DNA from 4 places in the Romboutsia sp. 1001713B170207_170306_H8 genome. Region 2 is predicted to be linked to each of the others. Evidence: riboswitches for the same ligand, from Rfam matches in the RefSeq annotation. Region 2 holds a riboswitch; each other region holds the start of a gene.

Region 1 (3,303 bases), on a different contig from region 2:
TAAAAAGTTAGGAGAAATACCAGCTGTAGGGAGTGTATCGAAGCTTGGAGATTTCCATATACAAAATGTAAATGGTGAACTATACTGGGTTGCACCGCTTGTACATAGAGATATTGTTAAATGGATAACTAATTTAGACGGAACAAATGGATATGTAATGGTGTCTGCAAGTAATCCTCAAGATGTTAGGCTTGTACAAGAAATTGATGGTAAGCCAATAAAGATAGTGTATCAGCCTCAAGCGTATTTCCTTCAAGATTTACATAGACATATGTATATAAATGGAATTGTAAATTCTGGAATGACAGAGTTTTCATTAGAAATAAATGATGAAGGTAGACCATATTGGGTAACAAGCTTATATGAACATAAGATAGGTTTTAGTGGATCAGATGCTACAGGAGTGGCGGTAGTTGATGCTCAAACCGGTGAAGTTAAAAAATATTCTATAGAAGATGCACCAGAATGGATAGATAGAATTCAGCCAGAGCAATTTGTAGTAAATCAAATTAATGACTGGGGATTATACATAAAAGGTTTCTTAAATTCCGTAATCTCTGAAGAAGGAGTTTTGGTTGCTACTGAGGGAACGTCTTTAGTATATGGAGATGATGATAAATCATATTGGTATACAGGAATAACTTCTGCTGGTGCAGATGAGTCTACTATTGGATTTATTTTAGTAGATACTCGTACAAAAGAAGCTAAGTTATATAAGCAACCGGGAGCAACGGAAACTGCAGCAATGAGTTCTGCAGAAGGAAAGGTACAAGAGAAAAACTATGAAGCTACATTCCCTGTAATGTATAATATATTAGGAACACCTACATATGTTTCTGCACTTAAAGATAAAGCAGGTCTTGTTAAGATGGTGGCATTTGTATCAGTTGAAGATTTTGCAATTTTAGGACTTGGAGAAACAAAAGATGAAGCTTTAATAAATTATAGAGAAGCATTATCTAGCGAAGGTAACAATATAAGTATTGAAAATGATACAAGCAAAGCTAGTATAGAAGGTAAGGTTACTAGAATTAGTCCAGATGTAAAAAGTGGAAACACTAATTATTATTTAACATTAGATACAAATGAAAATATAATATTTACAGCAACATCAAAAGTATCTACAGAATTACCTTTAACAGCAGTTTCAGATCAAGTTAAGATTGATTATCAAGAAGGAAAGTCTGGAGTAGTTGAGATAATTTCATTTGATAACTTAAACATAGGTTCAAGTAAAGAAGAAGAGAAAGTAAAAAGTGACTCATCAACTAAAACTATAGAAGAAAATCAATAAAAATATATAAATAGTTATTAAGTTTTTAATTAAAAATAAAAAGAACATATCTTAGTATTTTATATACTAAGATATGTTCTTTTTTGTTATTCATAAAATGTGAATTATTATTTTTAGAAAAATATAGAAAAACAATCAATTTTTATAGGGACAATTAATATAATATTATTACAACTTGGTAAATTAATGACTCGAGGAGATATGCATTATGATGGGGTTAGAAAAAGATATACTGCTTTTAATTAGTAGGGTTAGATGTATGACAGAAACTCAGGTTGGTAAAGTTTTTTCAAGTAAAAAAAGACGTGGAAGAAAACCATTTAAGAAAACTTTAAGAAAAATGTGTAATGAATATACACTTAAAAAATATCCTTGCAATATAAACTATAGTGGATATAGAGATAATTCGTATGTATATTATTTAAATGGGAGTAAACAGTATAAGGGCAAGGAATTAGCTAAAACAGTAATAGGTTCTGAATTAGCAATTAGATTTAATTTAGGTGGATATGAGGTAAAAAGATTTTATAGAAATGTTAGAATAGATAACAAAAAATTTGATATATTTATAGAATATACAGACCACTATAATGAACTAAATCAACTTTTAGTAGATATAGATTTAGATCAAAAAATTGACAAGTCTAAATACTATAACCTAGAGAATAAAATTAAAAACTCGACGATTCCTTTTTTTGAAGTACCAAGAGTTTTAATAATAACATCAGAAATGAGAAATTTAGGAGACTTTGATTTTGATTCTGATGTTTGTGTTGTTGATTTAAGCTTAAATAAACTATTTAAGTATATATAGGCCTATTTTTTATATATAGGTCTATTTAATCATCAACATAAAAAGATATAGATTAATAAAATTTTACATAAATAAAAAATTAAAATAGTTGTAAAATTAAGAATAGTGTGATAAAAATTAATTATAAAATAAAACTTAATATATGAAATTTACCTAGGGTAGAGGTGCTGTAATTAATAGTAGTTTATAGAAGCTGGCAAGTGTTGATTATAAATGAAAGGAAGTGCAGCCGAAGAAAAATTATTGGCAAATAATTTTTCTGGTACTATACATAATATGTATAATACTGTCACTTAGTAATAAGTGGTGAGCTACAAGGTTACTTTGTGTATAAAAAAAACACCCAAAGTATACCTTTGGGTGTTTTTTATTTTACAACTTTCTAGGAGGGGGATATGAGTAGTATTATAGTTCAAAAGTATGGTGGGAGCTCTGTAGAAACTACAGAGAAAATTAAAAGAATAGCAGAAAATATAATTGATAGAAAAAAAACTAATGAAAAAATAGTTGTAGTAGTTTCAGCCATGGGAGATACTACTGATAATTATATAAAACTTGCAAAAAAATATAAGTAAAAATCCTAATAAAAGAGAATTAGATGCACTTATGTCAACAGGTGAAATTATATCAGCGTCATTACTTGCTATGTGCCTATCATCATTAGGATGCCAATCAATAAGTTATAATGCGTATCAACTTAATATACATACTAGTGGAGATCATGGAAAATCTCAAATAGATGATATAAATGTATCTAAGATAGAAGAAAGTTTAGATCATGGAAAGGTAGTAATAGTGACAGGATTTCAGGGATTAAATGATGAGGGTGATATTACAACTTTAGGAAGAGGAGGTTCTGATACATCAGCGGTAGCTTTAGCAGTTAAACTAAATGCTAAATGTGAAATTTATACAGATGTAGATGGAATTTACTTTACCGACCCTAGAAAGTATAGTAAGGCTAAAAAACTTAAAGAAATAGAATACGAAGAAATGCTAGAATTAGCTAGTTTAGGTGCACAAGTAATGCACTCAAGAAGTATAGAACTAGCACAAAAATATAATACAGAAATATATGTAGGTCTTTCATGTGGAGAGCGAAATGGAACATATATAAAGGGAGAAAATAAAATGAGATTAGAGGAAAAAGTCATAACAGGACTTGCAACTAGCGATGATGATGTTGCTATAACTA
Region 2 (3,303 bases):
CTATATTTTCTGTTAATTCTTTATCTTCTACTTCATTTGTATTATTTGTGCTACATGCTGTAAGGCTTAATATAATTAAACCACTTAAAAGTAATGTAATTTTTTTCTTAATCATCTTCATTTTCTAAATCCTCTCATATATATTTACAATAAATACCTTACAATATTATACATATAAACTTAATCCTATTTGTGTCATTTTTGTGTCATTTCTGTGTCACTTTACACAAAAAAGTAAAAATAATAAAAAAATAGATGGACTAGAATGTCCATCTATTTTATGCCCATTGCATTAGTGATCCGATTGTTATAAAACCAAGTGATAATATAAATAATATCCCTTGAAGTGGTAAAACCCACTTTAACCATTTTCCATAAGGCACACCTGCCAGACCCAAGCAAGCTATTAATATTCCTGATGTTGGGAATAGTGTATTAGAAAATCCATCTCCCAATTGATATATCAATACTGTTAATTGACGAGATATTCCAACTAAATCTCCAAGTGGTGCAAGAATTGGCATTGTAAGTGCTGCTTGTCCTGAACCCGAACTAACAAAGAAGTTTATAAACATTTGTATAGGATACATTATATAAGCTGCTATCATTGGTGGTAAGTTACCAATTAATTGAGATAAATTATATAAAATTGTATCTATTATATTAGCATTCTCTGCAATTATTACTATAGCTCTAGCAAATCCTAACATAACAGCTGCTCCTATCATTCCCTTTGCACCTTCTATAAATGCATCTGCCATTTCATCAGTTCCAAGTTTTCCAATAAAACCACTCATAAGTCCAGTTGCTAAAAATACTGCAGCTATTTGAGGAATCCAAAATCCCTGAGTTAATACTCCCCATACAATTATTCCTATACATAATGCCAATAAAAGTAATATTATTTTATGTGACATTCTAAAATCTTCATTTTCACTTCCATAGTTACCTAAGTTTGCACGCTTAATTTGATCACTTTCATAAACTAAACTAAGTTTTGGATTCTTTTTAATTTTTGATGCATACATCATTAAAAATACAGTTCCTATACAAGTAGTTATAAACCAAATAATTGTACGATATTCTATTCCTGAGAACATCGGTATTTCTGCTATTGATTGTGCAATACCTACTGTAAATGGATTAAGCATAGCTGATGAAAATCCTAATTCACAAGCCAAATATGTAATTCCAACTGCAACTATACTATCATATCCTAAAGATAGCGCTAAAGGTACAATTATTGCTACAAAAGGAACTGCCTCTTCACTCATTCCAAATACAGCACCACCTAATGAGAATAAAAATGTAAGCATTGGAATTACTAAAATTTCTTTTCCTTTAAATATATTAGTAACTCTCACTATTCCAAAATCTATTGCTTTAGTTCTAGTAATTAAATTAAATGCTCCCCCAACTACAAATAAAAATGCTATTATTTCTGCACCACCAATAATACCTTCTACTGGTGCTTGTAAAACTTCAAATACTCCTTGTGGCTGACTTTCAATATATTTAAATGAGCCATCTACAATTATTGTTTTTTCACTTCCATTTACCACCTTTACTACTTTTTCATAAGCCCCTCCTGGTACAATATAAGTTGCAATTGATACAAGTATAATTATTGAAGTAATGATTACTAAAGTATGAGGTACCTTTAATTCTCTTTTATTTTCTCTTTCTGTTCTTGCTTGTGCTAAATTCAATACTTTCACTCCCTTTTATTTTTATAATTTTCTTAAATACAAAAAAGTCTTGAGCGAAATCACTCAAGACTATATTCTTTCATTCAAATAATTTACAAATTGAAATACCAATTTATTAAAATATATCTGTCATGATAGCTCATCATAAAATTTATGACAGTATTATGCATATTCTACATAATCCCAACTATATAACCTTAAAGCCTCAGTTATATGTTTCGGCGATATTTCCTTTCAATTTACTTCACTGTGCTTAACTCTGTAAATTTACTCTTAAAGATCGCAACCTCTATCTTTTTTATTTAATTTTTAATTTATATATAATATAACCTATATTATTTCTATTGTAAAGTGAAAATTAACTTTATTTTCATATTTTTCTAATTTTATATCATTTTAACATAAAAGACTGAACTACTTTAGTTCAGCCTTAATATATTTCTATAATTTTTCCCCATTAGATCTTATTACTTCTTTATACCAAAAGTAACTATCTTTTTTAATTCTCCTTAAATCTTTAAAATCATGATCTTCTCTATTGATATATACAAATCCATAACGTTTTTTAAACCCTTGATGAGAACTTAATAAGTCAATTACTGACCAAGGACAGTATCCAATTAGCTCTACACCATCTTCAATTCCTTTTCTACAAGCATCTATATGATCTCTTAAGTAATTAATTCTATAATCATCATGGACTCTTTCGTCTTCAGTTAATGTATCTGCTGTTCCAAGACCATTTTCTGTAATTATAAGAGGTAAATGATATTTATTGTAATATTCATTTAATGCTATTCTTAACCCAACAGGATCTATTTGCGCTCCATACTCTGTTGCACTTAAGTTAGGATTTTTTTCAATTTTAAAATATCCATATAAATCATAATCTATCTCACTAACACGAGTTCCAACTGGATTTTCTTCTGTTGCTTCAAGATGTCTTGCACATAGTGTACGATAATAGTTAAATGCTATAAAGTCCATTTTAGCATTTTTAAGTATTTCTTTATCTTCCTCAAGCATATTAGGAACTATGTTAAGTTTTTCTAAGTAATTCATATAATATGCTGGGTATTGTCCATTATAGTGCATGTCTAATAAATAATTAGTTTTAAAGTTATCATTTAATTTTGCTGCCCATACATCTTCTGGCTTATTTGAGTATGGATAAGTTACTGTAGCCGATATTGATGGCCCTATTTTCCCACCTTCAACCATATTATGGCAAGCTATTGTTGCTAATGCGTGAGCTAAACACATATGATAATCCATCTGTGCTCTCATTTTTTCAACTTTATAATTATCAGTTTCATATATATTCATACGCTCTTTTACACGCATCATTAAATTTTGTTCATTATGTGGTTGCCAGTACTTAACTCTATCTCCGAAGTTTTCAAAGCAAATCTTTGCATATCTTTCAAATGCAAATGTACATTCTCTAGCTTCCCATCCATTATACTTCTCAACTAATGCATATGGTAAATCAAAATGATATAAGGTAACAAATGGAGTTATATTACACTCTACTAAATAATCTATTACCTTATTGTAAAAGTCTATTCCAGCTTGATTTATTTCTCCATCTCCA
Region 3 (3,303 bases), on a different contig from region 2:
CTTACTCCATTTACAATCTTATCTTTCTTAGTAGTATATCCAGATATAAAAAAAAATATCAGACTGTATAAACTATTTATACTATCTGATATTTAAACAATTACATTAAATTCTATATAGTTACTATTAGTATAGTTATCATAAAGTAAAGATAAGCTATGAGCTTTAACTTTTACAAATTTAATATTTAGTTTATTTTTTATTCCATCATAGAATCTTTTATATTCTATTGTTCCCTCTTTATTAGTTTTCCAAACTCCAGTACACCATTTTTCAATACCTTCGTAGTCAAAGTATAAAATTAGATTCTCTATATTATTTTCTAGGCAATAATTCATAGCTAGTTTTGATGCTTCTATTTCACCTGCGACATTTCTCATAGTTACTAAAGACTCATCATTACCCTTTATGCTGTATGTTTTTTGAACTTGTCCATTTTTTAGTATAACAACACCTGAGCCATATTCTCTTATACAATGTTCATAACTACCATCTACATATGCCTCTACGGTGTTATCTTCATTCGAAAAAATAATTTCTTTCTTTCCATATATATACTCTTCTGCTTCATCTTTAGATAAAAAGCTTTTGTATTCTGCTCCTGAAAACCCATTTACTTGAGACTTACATTCATCCCAAGTATTATATATTCCTATGCACTTACCTTTTCTGACTGCATAAAATTTTTTTTTACTCAATATTATCACTCCTATAAGCTTACAATTATTTTTATACCGCTTGTAATCAATAATTATTGTAACTTAAACTTTATTTTTTTTAAAGTTATATTTTGTCACTTCCATATGTTATTACTTTATGGTATAATTTTTTATGAATAACGAATATAACTAATGATAGAGGTCGCGATATTAATAAGTAGTTCTGTGGAGGTAAGCACGTTGAAGCAAAACAAAAGGTAATATTGCCGAAATATACAAGTGAAGCTTTAAGCTTGTATGTTGGGGTTATACATAATATGTATAACACTGTCACAATAATTTGTGGAGTACTATCTTTAGATTAAGTCATATACTAAAAAATGATTAAGTCTAGAGTAGAAACTTCTACTCTATTTTTTTAGCTAAAATTTAGATATCAGGTTATATTCATAAAAATCAAGGAGGTCTATCATGACATCATCAAGAGAAAAAAAACAAGCAACCTTATTTGATGCAGTTTTATGTATCGGTTTCTTAGTTGCGACCTTAGTAACATGCTTAGTCATTCTAAAAGATTATGAAATTTCAGCTCATATTCCATTAATATTAGGTGGAGTTTTTGCTGGCTGCATATCTATATTTAAGCTTGGGTTTACTTGGAAAGAATTAGAAGAAGGAATTTTAGAAACTATTAATACTACAATGCAATCTATTTTAATACTTTTAGTTGTAGGTATATTAATAGGTACTTGGATTATAAGTGGTATAGTTCCATCAATGATTTATTGGGGACTTAATTTATTATCTCCAAGTATATTTTTAGTAGCTACTACTGTAATATGTGCTATCGTATCAATTTCTACAGGTTCATCTTGGACAACAGTAGGAACTATTGGTATAGCATTGCTTGGTATAGGAAGTGCATTAGGCATGCCAAGTAGCTTAGTAGCTGGTGCAATTATTTCAGGAGCATATTTCGGTGATAAAATGTCTCCACTTTCAGATACAACGAACTTAGCTCCTGCAATGGCTGGAACTAATTTATTTGATCATATAAAACATATGTTATATACTACAATTCCTGCTCTTTTAATAGCGCTTATAATCTACGCTATATTAGGAATGAAGTATGCAGGAAGCCAAATAGATACAGCTCAAATAACAGAAATACAAAATGCTTTACTATCTAGCTTTAATACTTTATCTCCATGGTTATTCTTAGTGCCAGTTGGAGTTATAGCTATGGTTATCCTTAAAGTACCAGCAATACCCGCACTAATGATCGGAGCACTAGCTGGAGGATTTGTAGCGGTATTTTTCCAAGGAAGTTCAGCTGCAGATGTTATTGTAGCTGCTAAAGTAGGATATACTTCAAATAGTGGTATGGTATTTGTAGATGAATTACTTTCTCGTGGAGGACTGGAAAGTATGCTAGATACAGTTGCACTTATGATGTGTGCATTAGTAACTGGAGGTATACTTGAAAAGTCAGGAATACTACAAGCACTTGCTAATTCAATATTAAAAGTAGCAAAAGGAACATTCGGATTAATTGCTGCTACAATTTTCACTGCTATTGGAACTAATTTAGCTGTAGCTGATCAATACCTAGCAATAGTAATTCCAGGAAGTATGTATAAAGATGCATTTAAAAACCAAGGATTAGCTGCTAAAAATCTATCTCGTGCTTTAGAAGATAGTGCTACAATCACATCACCATTAATTCCATGGAATACATGTGGAGCTTATATGTCTGCCACAATGGGGGTTGGGTGTTTTGCATTTTTACCATTTGCATTCTTCAATTTACTTTGCCCTATAATATCACTATTTTATGGTTTAACAGGAATAAGTATAGAAAAAATATCAACTGAAGATAATACTGAGTCTGTAAAAGAGGCTATAGTATAAATATAATAAAAGGGTTGTCTATTTAGACAACCCTTTTTCTAATCCCCTTTTTAGGTATATTTTAGAATGGATTAATAATACATCAAATACACAAAGTTTAAGTAAAGATAGTATTTCTGTAAATTCTCTTGTAGATAATAATTTAGGTAATGTAATAAAATTGATACTAAAGACTTAGGTAATTACTCAAAATCTTCAGTCATAGTTTATACAAAGGATAACAAAATACATTCAATTTCCATAAAATGAAAAGATTTTGTATATGAAATTTTTCAAAAACCTCTACAAAATAGTAAGAATATCTAAATATTGTTCTAGACATAAAAAAGAAATCCCATAACATTTAAATGTATTGAGATTTCTTTTTTTATTTATATTATAAGCTGTAAACTAGTCCTGCTCCTGGTCCTAGTGGTAATCCTAATGTCATCCATAATACTAACATTATTATCCATCCAACTAAGAATATTAAACTGTATGGTACCATTGTTGATATTAAAGTTCCTATACCAGCTTTTTTATCATGCTTTTGAGCAAATATAACTATCATTGCAAAGTAACTCATAAGTGGTGATATTATATTAGTAGTAGAATCACCTATTCTGTAAGCAACTTGAGTTAACTCTGGAGATATACCAAGTTTCATGAACATTGGTAAGAATACTGGAGCCATTATAGCCCATTTAGCTGAAGCTGATCCCATGAATAAGTTTATAAATCCTGCAAATAATAC
Region 4 (3,303 bases), on a different contig from region 2:
GCTATGATAACAATCCACTTATTCCTATTTTTCATAAAACACCTCCTTGTACATATTAAAAGTACAATATTGTTAATGTATTAATATTACTCCATTATATTCAAAAAACTAAGGAAAGAACCTGTCCTTTATCAATTTATTTTTGCACATAAAAAATTCCACAATTATGTAGCTATTATTTAATACTACACAATTGTGGAATTTTTATTTTATATCATATTATACACATTCTTCAACTATATCAACTTTTCTTCCGAATATTTGTACACCTATAAATACCGCTACTATTGCAAGTGGTAGTACTATGTATACTGGTATACCAAGTCCAGCTGGTATATATCCAAATACTACTGTTATTAATGCCGTAAATAAGGCGTAAGGCATCTGTGTTCTTACATGATCTATATGATTACATCCTGCTCCCATTGACGATAGTATTGTAGTATCTGATATAGGTGAACAATGATCTCCAAATATAGCACCTGTTAATACCGCACTTGTACTAACTACTATAAATGACATATCTGGATTTATAGAATTAGCTAGTGGAACTGCTAATGGCATAAGTATTCCCATTGTTCCATATGCTGTACCCGTTGAAAATGATATTATAGCTCCTAATACAAATATTAAACTAGGTAATAAGAATGGTGGGAATGAACCTGATAGTAATTTAATTAAATATTTAGCTGTTCCTAATTCCTTTATTACTGAACTTAATGACCAAGCACATATTAATATAACACCTGTTATAACTAATGTTTTCATACCATCTACCCAAACTTCTATAGCTTCTGAAACTGTAAATATTTTTTGAGATACCGCCATTACTATAGCTACTACACTTGCAAGTAATGCAGACTGGAATAACGCAACCGATGCATCTGATGCACTAAATGCTTCTCTAATTGATACAAATGATAATGGTGAATCACTAAGCAATTGTATTAAACTAGCATCTTCTCCACTCATTATAGAACTATATCCACTATAGTAAAATGCTATTAATGCGGCTACTATCAATGTTCCTATTGGTATTATTGCATTCCATATACTTAATTTAACACCTTCTTTTGGTTCTAAATCTGAATGATCGTTTACAGAATCTATTGCAATCTCAGAATCTAAACTTTTGCCTTGTCTAGCTCTTATCTCTGCCTTTCTCATAGGACCAAAATCTTTTAATAATAAAGTTGTTATCACTATAAACGCTAGTATTAGTATATTGTAAAATCTATATGGTATTGTATTTAAAAACACACCAAAAGCGTCTGCTTTTATACCTATTCCATTAAATGCATCTCCTATTAATCCAACTTCAAGACCTATCCAAGTTGATACTATAGCCAATCCTGCTATTGGTGCTGCTGTTGCATCTATTATAAATGCTAATCTTTCTCTTGAGATTTTCATTTTATCTGCTACTGGTCTCATCATAGGTCCTATGATAAGTGAATTTGCATAATCATCAAAGAATACTAAAAGCCCTGCAAACCAAGTTATCAATTGTGTACTTTTTGCAGTTTTGGCTCTTCTTGAAAGGCCCTCAGCTATTGCTTTAGCTCCTCCCATTTTGGCAACTAAATTAATCACTCCCCCTATTGCTAAAACTTGAAGTATTATACCTGCATTCCACGGATCTGCTAAAGACCCAACTGCTCTGTTTACAACATCTAAAAAAGCATTAACTAATGCAAAGTGTACACTTGAACCACTTATATTTAAAATAAAACTTCCTGACAAAATTCCAATAAATAATGATACAACAACATTTTTAGTTATAAATGCTAAAACTATTGCAACTAATGGAGGTATTAGTGTCCATATCCCAAATTTATTTGTATTTATCTGCCCTATATCAGTTTCTGCAAATCCTAAAGTTGATGACATCATAATTATAGTTAATACCATAATAACTATTTTTAAACTTTTTCTTTTCATAATATTTTCCCCCTTAAAATTATTAAGTGAATATATGAGGGTTTGTAATACATTTTTCTATACAACTATAAAAAGCCTTGAGTTTACACTCAAGGCTAAAAATTCTATTAACATGCAATAATACATAGAAATATAATAATTCCTTAAATGTAGCTCACCACAAAATAATTTTGTGACAGTGGTATATATCTTATATATACCCCCAGCTATATAACCTTAAAGCATCAGTTATATGCTTCGGCAATATTTCCTTTTGTAATAAATCACAGTGCTTAACTCATTATTACTACTGATAAATATTGCGCCTCTACCCTTTTTCTATTCACTTGTTTTATATCTTAAATTATATGGTAATTTTCATAATAACGCAATACTTTTCTGAAAATTTTTTATTTTATTTTTATTGATACAATTATTTTACAAGTATTTCTATTTAATTAAGAAGGATTATGTATTTTTATGTATAATTATTATTTTTATACATAAATTTTGTATAAATTCATTTAAATAAAATAAAGGAATGTAATTTTTTTTTATAGAATATAAATTGTCATGAGTTTAATGTATATAATAAATATTTTTAGGAGGAATATATATGTTACTTATATATAACGATAATACAAATCCCTATTTCAACTTAGCTATGGAAGAATACCTATTAAAAAATACTAATGAAGATTTATTTATTTTATGGCGAAACAAACCTTCTATAATCGTTGGAAAAAATCAAAATACATTATCTGAGATAAATATAGATTATGTTAAGGATAACTCAATCCCTGTTGTAAGAAGACTTTCTGGAGGTGGGGCTGTTTTTCACGATTTAGGCAACATAAACTTTACCTTTATCTCCTGCAATAAAAACTCTTTTAGTGACTTTAAAAAGTTTACACAACCAATAATAGATTTACTAAAAACATTAGGATTAAATGCAGAGTTTTCTGGAAGAAATGATTTATTAATTGATGGTAAGAAATTCTCTGGTAATGCTCAGTATAACTACAAAAATAAAGTAATGCATCATGGTACACTTTTATTCTCATCACAAATTTCAGACTTATCTGATGCTTTAAAAGTAAAAAGTATTAAGTTTGAAGGAAAAGGAATAAAGTCAGTTAAATCTCGTGTAACCAATATAAGTAGTCACTTAAATGAAGATATAGATATTCTTGAATTTAAAAATTTGCTTATGAATTATATATATTCTATTAGTTCTAACAATACGTTCTATAACTTAACTAAAGATGATATTGAAAAAATAGAAAATTTAGTAGAAGAAAAATACAGTACTTGGGAATGGAATTTTGGTAATTCGCCTAAATATTCTCTTTTAAATGAGTTAAAATATCCTGGTGGTAATAT

Evidence for each region. Region 2 has a riboswitch for lysine ahead of I2A66_RS05455 (YfcC family protein). Riboswitches for the same ligand answer to the same signal wherever they lie in the genome.
Region 1: another riboswitch for lysine. It lies ahead of I2A66_RS17570 (amino acid kinase family protein); the one in region 2 lies ahead of I2A66_RS05455 (YfcC family protein).
Region 3: another riboswitch for lysine. It lies ahead of nhaC (Na+/H+ antiporter NhaC); the one in region 2 lies ahead of I2A66_RS05455 (YfcC family protein).
Region 4: another riboswitch for lysine. It lies ahead of I2A66_RS03660 (Na+/H+ antiporter NhaC family protein); the one in region 2 lies ahead of I2A66_RS05455 (YfcC family protein).

The regions. Positions count from the first base shown of each region.
Region 1 covers NZ_JADNAX010000001.1:917,417-920,719, forward strand. The annotation lists gene I2A66_RS04385 (hypothetical protein) at 1-1,294, shown strand, start outside; gene I2A66_RS04390 (hypothetical protein) at 1,503-2,108, shown strand; lysine riboswitch at 2,260-2,430, shown strand; gene I2A66_RS17570 (amino acid kinase family protein) at 2,504-2,683, shown strand; gene I2A66_RS17575 (aspartate kinase) at 2,664-3,303, shown strand, end outside.
Region 2 covers NZ_JADNAX010000002.1:160,760-164,062, forward strand. The annotation lists gene I2A66_RS05450 (ABC transporter substrate-binding protein) at 1-121, opposite strand, end outside; gene I2A66_RS05455 (YfcC family protein) at 279-1,709, opposite strand; lysine riboswitch at 1,837-2,009, opposite strand; gene I2A66_RS05460 (glycoside hydrolase family 1 protein) at 2,151-3,303, opposite strand, start outside.
Region 3 covers NZ_JADNAX010000001.1:582,282-585,584, reverse strand. The annotation lists gene I2A66_RS02815 (ribonuclease H family protein) at 93-707, opposite strand; lysine riboswitch at 848-1,020, shown strand; gene nhaC (Na+/H+ antiporter NhaC) at 1,131-2,570, shown strand; gene I2A66_RS02805 (AbgT family transporter) at 2,947-3,303, opposite strand, start outside.
Region 4 covers NZ_JADNAX010000001.1:761,951-765,253, reverse strand. The annotation lists gene I2A66_RS03665 (Na+/H+ antiporter NhaC family protein) at 1-35, opposite strand, end outside; gene I2A66_RS03660 (Na+/H+ antiporter NhaC family protein) at 220-1,941, opposite strand; lysine riboswitch at 2,084-2,259, opposite strand; gene I2A66_RS03655 (lipoate--protein ligase) at 2,537-3,303, shown strand, end outside.